2 regions of the Achromobacter sp. T5-5 genome follow, and region 1 is predicted to be linked to the other one. Evidence: riboswitches for the same ligand, from Rfam matches in the RefSeq annotation. Region 1 holds a riboswitch; the other holds the start of a gene.
What was found. Region 1 has a riboswitch for thiamine pyrophosphate ahead of thiM (hydroxyethylthiazole kinase). Riboswitches for the same ligand answer to the same signal wherever they lie in the genome.
Positions count from the first base shown of each region.

Region 2: another riboswitch for thiamine pyrophosphate. It lies ahead of ACZ50Q_RS18180 (sodium:solute symporter family protein); the one in region 1 lies ahead of thiM (hydroxyethylthiazole kinase).

Region 1 covers NZ_AP027919.1:2,656,398-2,663,673, reverse strand. Annotated here, with positions in the region: gene ACZ50Q_RS12110 (Bug family tripartite tricarboxylate transporter substrate binding protein) at 1-466, shown strand, start outside; gene ACZ50Q_RS12105 (M28 family peptidase) at 514-1,800, shown strand; gene ACZ50Q_RS12100 (PA2169 family four-helix-bundle protein) at 1,893-2,342, shown strand; gene ACZ50Q_RS12095 (hypothetical protein) at 2,396-4,099, opposite strand; gene ACZ50Q_RS12090 (DUF2846 domain-containing protein) at 4,283-4,849, shown strand; TPP riboswitch at 4,945-5,071, shown strand; gene thiM (hydroxyethylthiazole kinase) at 5,101-5,916, shown strand; gene ACZ50Q_RS12080 (5'-nucleotidase C-terminal domain-containing protein) at 5,991-7,276, shown strand, end outside.
Region 2 covers NZ_AP027919.1:4,001,135-4,008,410, forward strand. Annotated here, with positions in the region: gene xth (exodeoxyribonuclease III) at 1-618, shown strand, start outside; tRNA gene ACZ50Q_RS18175 (tRNA-Ala) at 689-764, shown strand; gene ACZ50Q_RS18180 (sodium:solute symporter family protein) at 851-2,302, opposite strand; TPP riboswitch at 2,402-2,508, opposite strand; gene ACZ50Q_RS18185 (LLM class flavin-dependent oxidoreductase) at 2,710-3,996, shown strand; gene ACZ50Q_RS18190 (DesA family fatty acid desaturase) at 4,158-5,363, shown strand; gene ACZ50Q_RS18195 (hypothetical protein) at 5,403-5,585, opposite strand; gene ACZ50Q_RS18200 (MarC family NAAT transporter) at 5,903-6,586, opposite strand; gene ACZ50Q_RS18205 (amidase) at 6,694-7,276, opposite strand, start outside.

The sequences.
Region 1 (7,276 bases):
GTTCATGCTGACCACCAAGACCAAGCTCGCCCACATCCCCTACAAGGGCGCTTCCGCGTCGGTCAATGATCTGGCCGGCGGCCAGATCCAGGCCAGCTTCACCACCATGCCCACGGCCGTCGCGCTGTACCAGGGCGGAAAAATCAAGCCGCTTGCCGTGTCTGCGCCCACGCGCCAGGCCGGCACGCCCGATGTGCCGACGTTTCAGGAACTGGGTTATCCGGGATTGACCGTGCAGAGCTGGTGGGGCCTGGTGGCGCCGTCCGGTACGCCCGCAGACGTGCAGAAAAAGCTGGCGGACGCGATGGCCAAGGTCATGCAATCGGACGCGGTCAAGCAACGGCTGTCCAGCGTGGGCATGAACCTGCCGCCGGATACGAGCGCCGCTGCCCTGAAGGCGTTGTTGGCGCAGGATTTCCAGCGCTGGGCCGACGTCGTGCAGCGCGCCAACATCACGTTCGAATAACCACCGTTGTATGCGCCGCCCAGCGATGCGCGGCGCCGGAGACACCCATGACATCCTGGCAACAGGCGGCGGCCGGCGACTCGGCCCTGATGAACGATTTTCAGACCATTTGCGGTTTTGGCGGACGCCTGTCCGGCACCGGGCAGGACGAGGCGGCCATGGAATGGGCGCTGACGCGCCTGCGGGAGATTGGACCCGATGTCCAGCGGGTCAGCGTGCCCTACGATGGCTGGCGCTGTCTTGCCAGCAGCCTGACCCTGCAGGGCGGCAAGCCGGCGAACCTGGAATGCGTGCCCCTGTTGCGTTCGGCCTCCACCGCGCCGGAAGGACTGGAAGGCACGGTCCTGGACCTGGGGGCAGGCCGTCCGGAAGACTTCGAGCGCGCCGGCGATGCCGTGCGCGGCAAGATCGTGCTCGTGCGGCACGAGTATCCGTTTTCCCAAGGCCATGTGCATCGTCGCCGCAAGTACGACATGGCGGTGGCGCAAGGCGCGGTCGCTTTCCTGATCGCCAACCCGCTGCCCGGGGCCGGTCCCTTGTCCGGGTCTTCGGGCCGGCCGCGCGACGGCGCGGGCATTCCGGCGGCCTACATCGATCACGAAGCGGCCCTGGCATTGGCTGCCCAGCCCGGCGCACGCGTGCGCCTGCACATCCAGGGCGAGGAACTGCGCGATTCGATGGCCTGCGCCGGCATCCTGGACCTGCCCGGCGGACGCGACAGCCGGATCGTCATCAGCGCGCACATGGACGGCCACGACCTGGGCTGCAGCGCGCTGGACAATGCCACCGGCGTCGCCGTTGCGCTGGCCGCGGCGCGCATCCTGGAGCCCAGGCTGGGCCCCGGCACGCCAGGCCTGCGCATCTGCTTCTTCACCGCCGAAGAATGGGCGCTGGCGGGTTCGGCCCGCTATCTGGCCGATATGCCGGCTGCGGAACGCGACACCTTGAAGCTCAACATCAACCTGGACACTGTCGCGGGCGACGACACCCTGTGCGCGCTGATCAGCGCTTATCCGGCGCTGGCGGGCGTGGTGGACGGCGCCGCCGAGCAGGCCGGCGTAGCGGTGTCGCACTGGTTGCCCTTCATGCCCAATTCAGACCACGCCAATTTTGCGAAACACGGCATTCCCGCGCTGCGTCTGGTGGCCGGTTTCGAAAAGCCCGAGTCACGCGTGCGCCACATCCTGTCGCGCGGCGACGTAGCCGGCATCATCCACGAAGACGAATTGCGCAACGCATTGGCGGTGACCTGCGCCATGGCGTCGCTGGCCCTGGGCATGAGCGACGGCGACCTGAACGCGTTGAAGGCCGGATCGACCTGCCCGCGCGTCTGACCCGCCGGCGGCCAGCCCAGGCACGCGGCTTGCTGAGTCTCCTTCCTGACAGGCGGTAGCCGCCGCCTGGTATCCAAACCAAGGAGACCGATATGGTCGACCATGTGACCAAGGTGTTGAACGATCTCATCGAAATCTCGAAGGATGGCGAGAAGGGCTTCGCGGCTGCGGCCGAAGACACGAAGACCCCTGAACTTCGGGAACTCTTCGGGAACCGCTCGCGCGATTGCGCGGCGGGCGCTGCCGAGCTGCAGGCCCTGGTGGCCCAGTTGGGCGAGAAGCCGGAAGACAGCGGCACGGTGTCCGGCGCCATGCACCGGGGCTGGACCAACCTGAAGGCCGCCGTCGCAAGCCGCACGGACCTTGTGCTGCTCGAAGAGTGCGAGCGCGGCGAGGACGTGGCAAAAGCCGCCTACAGCAAGGCGCTGAAGGAAATGCTGCCGGAGAACATCCGCGCGGTGGTCGAACGCCAGTACCAGGGGGTGCTGCGCAACCACGATCAGATCCGCGACCTGCGCGACCGCTACCGCGCCGCGACTTGATGTGTCTGGCGGCCCCCGGCGACCGACTGGCGCCGGGGGCCGTCACACGCCCATCACGCGTGTAGCCAAAATGCGCTTTCGGCGAATTCCTCGCCTTTCCACCAGTTCGCCCGCCCCCGGCCCCGTTTGAAGTTCGTGGCCCCCGCCTGGCTCTGCACAGGCGCGACCACCTCGCCGGTGGCATCCCGTTTGGCGGTGACGTCCGCCGTTTCCGGCACCACGATGACGATGTGGCCGGACTTTCCGTCTTCCCTGCGCCGCGCCACGATGACGCCGATGGCCCCCTGGTTGGCTTCGGTCTGAAGCTTTGTCAGCGTGCCCGTCTGACGCCATCCAAACCCCGCCCCGAATTCGCGCAGCCACCGGAACAGGTCGTTCGCCCGCATCTCGAAAAGGGTATTACCCAGCAGGGGCTGCACCGGTTTGCCCTGGGCCAACTGCATCAACGCCTGACCGGACCACCACACCCTGGGTATGTAGGCGCCTGCGAGGCGGCAGAAGTCATGCGCATAGATATTGCAAAAGGTCGCGGTCCGGGTGGGCTGATATCGCAGGAAGTTGGGATTCTCGACATCCAGGTAGTCGACGATGGCGCCCAATTCCGCGCGCAATTCGTCAGGCGAGGTGCCGGACCGCCCGGGCGCGCCCTTTTCGTTCAGCGAGCGTGCCGTGGCCCGGTCCTTGCGCCGGGTCACCAGCCCGGCCTTCTCGGGCATATTGACCTCGACGACGCGCGAAGCCGCCGTTGCGTCGGCTGGCCTGCTGACGTCGATCTTCTGGTTGGACGGCCCGGCCACCAGAAATTTCGCCGAGGAGAATCCCTGGACCAGGGCGCCATTGAGGCTGGTCTCGATCTGGAAAAACCCTTTGGTCGGCCCCGCCAGGGCCCGCACGGGATGCCCATCGGGCAGATGGGCCACGACGTTGGCCTGCGGCGGGTCGCTGATGCGCGGTTCGCTGCGGACTCTGAGCATGCCGTCGGTGATGGCCACCTTCATGGGCGTGCCATCGCGCGTAACCGGGGAAGGGGCGGCGATCAACGCCTGGCCCGCTGCGGGCGTTTCCAGCAAGGGCGCGTCCGCGCCCGGATCCGGCACCGTGTGCGCTAGCCGGATGAGATCGAAGAGCGCCTGCCCGTAGTGCTTGCCGCCTTCGGGCTGGAACCCCTGTTCCAGGCCCTTGGATTCCTTGTAGCCCCCGGTGTTGTAGACAATGCCCACCGTCGCCAGGTCAAAGTCCGAAAGACTGGACCGGCCCTCGAAGCCCCGCTTCTTCAAGGCGAACTGCAGCACGCCCATCGCCCGCCTGAGCGACCCATCGAAGGTTGCCCATTGGCGCTCCAGGAAGTAGTCGGGCTCTCTCAGGAAATGCTGGATGTCCACCTGATACACCCCGAACGCATGACAGTACTTCTCGGGGTTGCCGGCGACTTTCTTGTAGGTGCCCCCCACGACGTTGGCCATGCTGACCAGCGCCTCGCGGCCCATATCGAACATGCGCTGTCCTTCAGGCTTGCTCAGCAATTCCGCCCGCGTCTTCGGAAACGCTCCCCGGCCGTCAAGCGTGTCGCCCACGCACAGCGCCATCACCTCATCGACCGAGGCGATCTGCCTCCGAGCAATGGGCCAGATTTCCCCGCTTTCCTGGCAGGCCAGCGCCGTGAGGAAATCGACAGTCAAGGGCGTGCCCTTTGTCGCCGCGGTCATCTTGCTGAAAAAGTTCGACTTGAACCAGGCGATATCGTCTTTCTTGACCATCCATGCTCTCCCCGAAGGCTGCGGCGAAAAACGGGCCACAAGCAATGCGCGTCGGCAACCTGAATCTGCATGGATGTTAGGGTCAGGGCGAGGAACGGCCATACCTCACATTGGGTATGGGCGCGCCGCATCGCGCCGGTCTGGACCGCCCTGAGCCGAGGGCGTGGACGTCCGATACAATTTATGACACACTCTGATATTTTTGGATACGCCTGCTTAAATCCGAGTACGGGCGGCTCGCAACCTCAGTCATCCATTGATATCCCGACCATGTATCGAACCCCGAAGAATGTGCTGAAAATGGCCGTTGCCTGCGGCGCCCTGCTTGCGGCAACGGGATGCGCCAATGTTCCGCTGGCGCCTGAAGAGAGCAACCAGAAGGCCAAGACCTTTGCGGCGCCTGACGAAGGCAAGTCCGGACTATTCGTTTATCGGGACAGCTACGTCGGCAAAGCGCTGAAGAAAGACGTGTATGTCGATGGAAACTGCATTGGCGAAACCGCCGACCGGGTTTTCTTCTACACCCAGGTCGAAGGCGACAAACCGCATAAGGTGTCGACCGAATCGGAGTTTTCCCCGAACGATCTCATGCTGACCATGGAGGCGGGCAAAAACTACTTCGTGCGGCAGTTCATCAAAATGGGCGTATTCGTCGGCGGGGCCGGCCTTGAACAAGTCCCGGAAGAAGAAGGAAAGCGCGTGATTTCCAAGCCAGAGGTCAAACTGGCCACCCAAGGTCAGTGCGGCTGATCATCAAGGCCTTTTGACCCAGCACACCGGCGCGCCCGGGTGCCTGGTTTGAAGCGGGAGCTTGACACCTCCCGCTCCCCCCCGGGAACATACCCTCCATTCACCCGGGGAGCTTCGCCAAGAAGCTGAGAATCCGTTGGCCTGCGCATGCAGGCAATGCACGGCGACCCGTCGAACCTGATCCAGACAACACTGGCGTAGGGATGGTGCGTGTCCCGCGGCGCGCGTCCCCTGCGCAAGGAACGCCCGGCATGACACCCAACGACCTTCACGCCCTCGCCCTCCCGTCCCAAACCCTCCTCGCCGCCGTGCGCCGCGACGCGCCGCTCGTGCAGTGCCTGACCAATTACGTCTCCATGAACTACGCGGCCAATGCCGTGCTGGCCATCGGCGCGTCGCCCGCCATGGTGCATGCCGAAGAGGAAGCGCCGGAATTCGCGCGCATCGCCGGCGCGCTGGTCATCAATATCGGCACCCTGTCATCGCCCTGGCTGCAAAGCATGCTGCTGACCGCGCAAGCCGCGAAAGCAGCGGGCACGCCCTGGGTGCTCGATCCCGTCGCCCATCACGCCACCGCGTTCCGGCGCGACGCCATCGCGCGGCTGCTCGACCTTGAACCCGCCATCATCCGCGGCAGTGCCTCGGAGATCATTGCGCTGGCGGGCGGCCGCAGCGCCGGCCGGGGCGTGGACGCCCGCGACGCCGTGGCGCAGGCCGAGGAGTCGGCCCGGGACATCGCCGCGCGCCGCCACACCGTGGTGGCGGTGACGGGCGAGGTCGACTACGTCACGGACGGCGCGCGCGCGGTGCGGATCGCGGGCGGTTCGCCGCTGATGCCGCGCGTGACCGCGACCGGCTGCGCATTGAGCGCGGTCGTCGGCGCTTTTGTCGCCGTGTCGCGCGACGATCCCTACGTTGCCGCCGTGGCCGCCCTCTCCTGCTTCGCCATCGCGGGCCAGCGCGCCGCCGTCCACGCGGAAGGACCGGGGTCGTTCGCATGGCGGTTCCTGGACGCGCTGGCGGCGCTGGAAGACGATTGCCTGACCCGCGAGTCGCCGCTGCGTTGATCTGACCCCGCGCATGTCACGCATGGGTCACACACTGTCCCCAAAATTCTTTCCTTCAACCTGGAGGAAAGACGGTGAAGCCACACCTACGCAAGATCTTTGCAGGGACGGCCAGCGTTGCGCTGGTCGTCGGCCTGTCCGCCTGCGGCGGCGATGACGATAACGACGACGCCGCCCCCGAGACACCGCCGCAGGCGAGCGTGCCGCAGGGCGCGACGCTCGACGTTGCGATCCTGGGCACCACCGACCTGCACGCCAACGTGCTGGGCTACGACTATTACAAGCTGGCCGAAGACAAAAGCTACGGCATGGACCGCACGGCCACGCTGATCGCCAATGCGCGCAAGCAGCATCCGAACACGCTGCTGTTCGACAACGGCGACACGGTGCAGGGCACCGCCCTGTCGGACTACCAGGCGCTGGTGTCGCCGGTGCAGTGTTCCGACATGATCGCGATCTACAAGCAGATGAAGCTGCTGTCGTACGACGCGGCCACGATGGGCAACCACGAGTTCAACTACGGCCTGCCCTTCCTGTCGCAGATCACCAATGTGGACTTCGGGCTGGACGGCATCCGCAAGGGCACGGCGCAGACCAACCCGACGGGCGCGAAGGACTGCGCGGCGCCGGCGTTCCCCTTCGTGTCCGCCAATGTGGTGTCGGCGGCGTCCAAGCAGCCGATCTTCAAGCCGTGGGTGCTGCTGGACAAGACCTTCCAGGCGACGGACGCCAGCGGCAAGGCCATCGACGTGCCGCTCAAGGTGGGCGTGATCGGCTTTGCGCCCCCGCCCATCATGCAGTGGGACAAGGCCAACCTTGAAGGCCACGTGGAAGTCACGGGCTGGAAGGAGACGGCGGCGCGCTACGTGCCGGAAATGAAGGCCGCGGGCGCGGACCTGGTGGTGGCGCTGGCGCATGGCGGCATCGACCTCGCGACGGCGTACAGCCCGGACATGGAAAACGGCGCAGCCTACTTGACCCAGGTGGCCGGCATCGACGCGCTGATCACGGGCCACCAGCATCTGCTGTTTCCCGACACGAATGCCAAGTCGCAATTCGCCGGCCAGCCGGGCGTCGAGCTGGAAAAAGGCCTGATCAATGGCGTGCCGACCGTGCAGGCCGGCCAGTGGGGCAACAACCTTGGCCAGATCACGCTCAAGCTCACGTACGACCAAGGCTGGAAGGTACGGAAGGACGCCACGCAGGTGCAGCGCATCTCGACGCGCCTGACGGCGCAGAGCGGCGCCACGCCCGCCACGTATGTGGAGCCGGACAGCGCCGTGCAGCAACTGGTGCAGGCCGAACACGCCGCGACGATCGACTACGTCAAGACGCCGATCGGCCAGAGCCAGTTCGACAT
Region 2 (7,276 bases), 1.3 Mb from region 1:
TGGGCCGGCCAGAAGACCTACAACGGCGTCGCGATCATTTCGCGCGTGCCCGGCACGACCATGGTGCGCAACATCCCCGGCTATGAAGACGCCCAGCAGCGCGTGCTGGCCCTGACCTTCCCCAGCCCCGAGGGCGACGTGCGCGTCGTGTGCGCCTATTGCCCCAATGGCCAGTCGGTCGGGTCGGACAAGTACACCTACAAGCTGGAATGGTTCGAGGCCATGCGCAACTGGCTGGCCGACGAGATCAAGCAGTTCCCGCGCCTTGCCGTGCTGGGCGACTACAACGTCGCGCCGGCCGACGAGGACGTGCACAACCCCGAGAAGTGGGAAGGCCAGGTCCTGGTGTCCGAGCCGGAGCGCCAGGCGCTGCGCTCCCTGCTGGACCTGGGTCTGACCGACTCGTTCCGCCTGTTCGAGCAGCCGGAAAAGTCGTTCAGCTGGTGGGATTACCGCCAATTCGCCTTCCGCCGCAACGCCGGCCTGCGCATCGACCACGTGCTGCTGTCCGCCCCGCTGGTCAAGCGCTGCGTCGCCTGCGTCATCGACAAGGAACCCCGCCGCAACGAGCAGCCGTCCGACCACGCGCCGGTCATTGCGACGCTCGAGTTCGCCTGACGCGGCGGTGCGCCGGAACGTGTTGCGCAGGCCTACTGAATTCCTGTATATTTCTGGTCTTGCTTGATTTGGGGCGGTAGCTCAGCTGGGAGAGCGTCGCGTTCGCAATGCGAAGGTCGGGAGTTCGATCCTCCTCCGCTCCACCAAATTCCAGACGGAAAAGCCTTGGACCTTGTGGTCCAGGGCTTTTTTGTTTTATGCGGCCCATCGGGGCCGCGTACTTCTCAGACCTTTAGACCCTGTCCTGATCCAGCCTGCGCACCGCCGCGCTCAGCGTCGCGAAATCGAATTCCTTGCGCCCGCGCAGCACCAGACGGATCAATACCGTCACCACCACCGGCACAAATGCCGCCAGCAGGAACGATTCCAAGAGGAATACCGGCTTGTCCCCCGGCGCGGGAAAGAAGAACAGCCCGGCGATCAGGCCCGCGATCGTGGCGGCCGTGGCGGTGAAGCCGTCGTGCTTGCGGCTGAACAGGCCGTAGAAGACGGGGAAGGCGGCGGCCGAGCACAGCAGGTCGGCCAGCAGGAACAGGTACAGCACGCTGTAGCCCTGCGAGGCCACGATCATGACGGGAATCGCCATCAGCAGCACCAGCCAGCGCGCCAGGCGCTTCATGGTCGCGCCCTGGGCATGGGGCATCAGGCGGCGCAGGTCGACCGCGATGATGCTCGTCACGGCGCTGATCGCGGTATCGGCGGTGCTCATGACCAGGGCCAGCCCCAGGGGAATCAGGGCGATGACGAACCAGACCGGGGCGTTCGGCATGATGACGCTGAACAGCGCGATCGAACTGTCGCCCGCGGGCGCGAGCGCGACGAACGCCAGGCCAAAGAGGCCCATCAGGAAAATGAACGGCGCCACCAGCGCGCCGCCCAGCAGGAAGCCGTTACGCATGGTGCGCGCATCGCGCGCGGCGTAGATGCGCTGCCAGTTGCCCTGGTGGAAGATGCCGGTCAGGAGGATGGCGACGAAGAACGTCAGCCCCGCCTTCACGCCGACCGGATCGGTCAGGTCCAGCAATTGCGGGGCCTTGGCCTGCAGCGCCTCGATGGTGGGCGTGGCGCCCCCCGCCACCTGCCAGCCGAAGAAGCACAGGATCACCAGCAACGGCACGATGATCATCATTTGCACCTGATCGGTGAAGATGGACGACCGCAGCCCGCCATAGGTGGTGTAGAGCAAGGTCGTGCCCATCACGATCGCGGCCGTTGCCCACAGCGGCACGGGGGCCAGCATGGCAACCAGCTTGGCGATGGCCGTGATCTCGGCCGACAGCGCGATGAACAGGTAAAAGAGCATGATGAAGAGCGCCAGCCCGTACATCGGCCGGCCGTAGCGCGCCATCAGGAATTCGGTCAGCGTGTGACCGTGCGGAATCAGTTCGCGCATGCGCCGTCCCAGCGGGATCATGACCAGGCGCGGCGACATCGATCCCAGCGCGTAGCCGATGACCGCCGCCAGCCCGCCCCACGTGGCCGCCTGGGCGGGCGAAAAGAGAATCCAGGCGCCCAATGTGGAGGCCATCAGGGTCAGGATCGTGCCGAAGGACCCCTGGCTATTGCGCGCCACGATGTAGTCCTCCAGCGTCCCGCGCTTGCGGCGCGTATAGAGCACGCTGGCGATGGCAAAGCCGCCGGAAAACAGCAGCAGCCACATCAGGGCGGTGGTTTGGGTCAGCATGAAAGTCGGTCCTCCCGCGGACGGCCTGGAGCCGGACGCGCAACGCGGCGGCCCGCCGTGCGGAGGGCCGAATGATGAATGGAATCAGGGAGGGCGCGCGAGACTTGCGGAGTCCTTCCCTTCGCCGGCATTACCCGGATCAGGTTCAAAGGGTTACCGCGTTGGCGCGGAATCTCAGCCCGTACAGAGCTCCCCCAGGAATTGCCGCAAGGTTAGGAGAGCGGCGCGACGATGTCAACGCGGCCCGCCCGGGGCGCGTGGCCGCTGGCGCACGCCCACCTGGCGGTTTTATGCTAAGTTCGCCCGCTTGCGGCGCCCGAGGGCGGGCAGGAAAACGCCCAGGCGCCCAGGCGCCACGCCCCCGCCATCGCTGCCGCCCCGACGACGCAACCGACGAGCCGATCGCCATGATGCACCTGAACCTGTTCATTTTCGGCTGCGGCCATCACCGCGCGGCCTGGCGCCACCCCGACTCGGCGGCCGAGCGCCTGGGCGACATCCGCTACTACGAGGAACTGGCCCGCACGGCCGAGCGCGGCAAGCTCGACGCCATTTTCTTTGCCGACGGGCAGTCGATGGACAACATCGGCGATGGACCGCGCTGGTATCTGGAACCGCTGACCACCATGGCGGCCATCGCACGCGCCACCACGCACATTGGCCTGATCAGCACGGTCTCCAGCACCTTCTTCACGCCCTTTCACGCGGCGCGCATGGTCGCCTCGCTGGACCACATCTCGGGCGGCCGCATGGGCTGGAACGTGGTGACGTCGATGTTCGACGCCGAGGCGCGCAATCACGGCTACGAATCCATGCCGGGCCACGACTGGCGCTACGCCCGCGCCGAGGAATTCGTCGACGTCGCGCTGCGCCTGTTCGATTCCTGGGAAGACGACGCGCTGGCCATTGATCGCGCGGGCTTCTATGGCGTGCCCGACCGCCTGCACAAGATCCATCACCATGGCGCGCATTTCCTGGTCGACGGCCCCCTGACCGTGCCGCGCCCGCCTCAGGGCCACCCGGTGCTGTTCCAGGCCGGCGCCTCGGACCAGGGCCGCGATCTGGCAGCGCGGCGCGCCGAAGCCATCTACGCGGTGGCCTACGACCTGGCCGCGGCGCAGTCTTATTACCGCGACATCAAGCAGCGCGTGCGCGCCGCGGGCCGCGATGCCTTCGTGCCCATCATGCCGGGACTGGTGACCTACGTGGGCTCGACCGAAGCCGAGGCCCGCGCCAAGCAGCGCGAACTGGACGAACTGCTGCCCAGCGACGCCTCGCTGCGCCAGTTGGGCATGTTCGTGCTGCAGGACTGCAACGGCTGGGAACTGGATGCGCCCGTGCCGCCCCTGCCCCCCTTGGCCGAATTCACCGGCCCCAAGGGCCGCTACGCCACCATCCTGCGCATCATCGAAACCGAACAGCCCACCGTGCGCCAGTTGCTGGGCCGGCTGGCGGCCGGCGGAGGCCACTGCACGATGGTGGGCACGCCCGAGCAGATTGCGGACCGGATGGAGCAATGGTTCAGGAACGAAGGCGCCGACGGCTTCAACCTGATGCCGCCGTCATTGCCGGGCGGGATCGACGACTTCGTGGAGCAGGTGGTGCCCGTGCTGCAACGGCGCGGGCTGTTCCGCACCGAATATGAACATCGCACGCTGCGCGGCCACTTGGGGCTGGAAAGGCCGCAACGCTGAGCCGTGGCCCGGCCTTCATTGTTGCCGTTCCAGCAATAGATCGACCCACCAGGCCCCATATTTGTATCGCCGCGCGGTCGCTAGAATCGTCCGGGCGGCGACGCGGGGTTCGGCTCAGGCGTTGCGTCCGCTACCCCACAGTCGTATCCCTGGTTTTTTGAATGCAATCCTTCCTGGAATTTCTTGCGCACGGCCTGTTTCATTTCAGCATCTGGCAGATCGTCCTCTTCACGCTCGCGGCTACGCACATCACGATTGCGGGCACCACCCTCTACCTGCATCGCAGCCAGACCCATCGCGGCGTGGATTTCCATCCCGCGGTCGCCCACTTCTTCCGCTTCTGGCTCTGGCTGACCAGCGGCATGAAGACCCGCGAATGGGTCGCGGTCCACCGCAAGCACCACGCCAAATGCGAACGCGAAGGCGATCCGCATTCGCCCGCGGTGTATGGCGTGATGCGCGTGTTCCTGCGCGGCGCCGACCTGTACCGCGTCGAGGCGTCGATGGCGTCCACGCTGGAACGCTACGGCCGCGGCACGCCGGACGACTGGCTGGAGCGCAATGTCTACACCCCCCACAGCACCTGGGGCATCCTCATCATGCTCGTCATCGACCTGCTGGCGTTCGGCGCCCTGGGCCTGACGGTGTGGGCCGTTCAGATGGCGTGGATCCCCTTTTGGGCGGCGGGCGTGGTCAATGGGCTGGGGCACTTCGTCGGCTACCGCAATTTTTCCAGTCCGGACGCCAGCACCAACCTGTCGCCCCTGGGCCTGGTGATTGGCGGCGAAGAGCTGCACAACAACCATCATGCGCATGCGACCTCGGCCAAGTTCTCCAGCAAGTGGTATGAGTTCGACCTGGGCTGGATGTATATCCGCATTCTCCAGGCGCTGGGCCTGGCCAAGGTGCGCCGCGTGGCGCCCAAGCGCGTGCTGCGCGACCGCACGCAGGCCGGCCTTGCGGCGGACCTGCGCACGCTGGAGGCGGTGCAGACCCACCGTTACGACGTGATGCGCCGCTTTGGCGCGCTGCTCAAGCAGACTGCCTTGCGCGAACTGCGCGAGCGCAGGAAGGTGGACGCGCGCGCCACGCTCAAATGGCGCCGGTCGGTGCTGCGCAAGTTTCTGTTGCGCCAGGAAGCGCTGCTGAGCGAGCCCCAGCGCAGCCAGCTGGACTCCGCGCTCAGCGGGATGGAGCAGTTGCAGCGGCTGGTGGACATGCGGCAGGCGCTGGCCCGACTGTGGGAAAGCTCGTCCGCAAGCAGCGACCAGTTGCTGCAGCAACTGCGCGCGTGGCTGGCACAGGCCAGCGGCAGCGGCATCACTGGCCTGTCCCGATTTGCGCGGGACCTGTCGCGCTACGCCTGAGCGCCGCCGCTGGCGGGCCGGCGCGGCACAGGCAGCCCGTCAGCCGGCCTGGGTGGCCGGCTTGGGCGCCTTGCCGTCAGGCTGCGTCTGGTCAGCGGTTGCCGGCCTGCGGGCCCGCGTGGCGAACCAGTCGTAGAGCACAACGCCGGGACGGCGCACCAGCGCCATGACGAAACCCATGGCCGCCAAGGCGCCGACGACCCAGAATACCCAGGCCGTCATCGCGGCCTCCGGCACGGGCAGGCGCGCGCGCAGGCCGTGCGACGGCTGCCGGCAGCGGCGGTCACGGAAGCAATGCAAAAGGCGTAACTGGAGGGATGCGACAAGTCAGGATGCAACATCGGCCCGGGGCTGGTCCCCGCGTCCGACTGAACGAGGTAAGCAGTCATGATTCGGTCTTGCAAGACCGCTGCAACGCGTAGCCAGGCAGCCACGCCATTGCGAAATGAGTTTCAACACCGCAATGTACTCCACATTACCTTGTTACAGCAGCCAGCCAAGCCCGTTTCGGACCTTTTCGGACAAAAGTCAGGGGCTGTTCACACGTTCGGATATTTGCCGATGATTTCGAGCACGCCGTTAATGACGAACTGGACTCCCATGCACACCAGCAGGAAGCCCATGACGCGCGAAATGGCTTCGACGCCGCTCTTGCCGATCACCGCCACGATTCGGCCCGCCCAATGCAGGCAGACCCAGAACAGCACGCCCAGCAGCGAGAACACGATGATCGGCGTCACGGCCACGACCCACCTGGCGTAATCGGGCGCGATGGCGGTATCCACCGACGCCGCGCCGCTGATGATCATGGCGATGGTGCCCGGCCCCGCCGTGCCTGGCAGCGCCAGGGGCACGAACGCGATGTTGGGGCTCTGGCGCTCGAGCGCGTCGGCCGCCGCCTCGGCTTCCAGCGCACGCGGCTGGTCCGAGGGGAACAGCATGCTGAAGCCGATGGTCACCACGATGAGGCCGCCCGCGATGCGCAGGCCCGGAATGGAGATGCCAAAGGTATTCATCAGCAGCGCGCCGGCGTAGTACGTCACCAGCATGATGCCGACCACGTAGAACGCCGCCTGGGTGACCTGGCGCTGCCGCTCCTTGAAGGGAATCTGCTGGCCCAGCGACAACAGGAGCGTCATGGAGGTCAGCGGATTGGCCAGCGGCAGCATCAGCGCGAGGCCCAGGCTGACCAGCTTGGCCAGTTGGATCAGTTCATCGGTCATGGAGGCTCGCTAGAGTGGGCGCGGCACGCGCCCGCACAATCGGACCCCGGCCGGCGAGGCGGCCGGCGGGGTGCGCCACGCGCCTCTACCTTACCAGCCTTTGCGCGTCATTCCCCCAGCGGATGCCAGCGGCGCGCCGCCAGCGCCAGCAAGGCCTCGTCGGCGCCTGCCGCCGCAACCAGCTGCAGGCCGACAGGCAGGCCGTTCACCCGGCCCGCGGGCAGGCTGATGGCCGGCAGCCCCAGCACATTCCACGGATTGGTCAGGCCCAGCAGGGTCTCGCGCACGCCGGCGCTGCCCGGACCGGCCACGCTGCGCTGCTGCAGCGCGGGCGCGGTGATGGCGACAGTGGGCAGGGCCAGGACGTCGAATTCCTGGAACAGGCGCGCGAACTCCGCCTGCAGCCGGGTTCTTTCCTTCATGGCGCGTACGTATTCCCAGCCCAGCACCCCGCGCGACGCGCGCAGGCGCTCCAGCACTTCCGGGTCGAATTTCTCCGGCTGGCTGTCGACGCGTTCGGCGTGCACTTCGTAGGCTTCGGCGCGCTGGATGGCGCCCAGCGCGGTTTGCAGCGCGCGCGCATGGCGGGTGACCTGCGGGGCCTCGTTCAGCGGGCCGCCGGCCAGGCGCTGCGCCGCCGCGCGCACGCAGGCCGTGACCGCCGCATCGTCCATCGCGAATGGCGCGTTG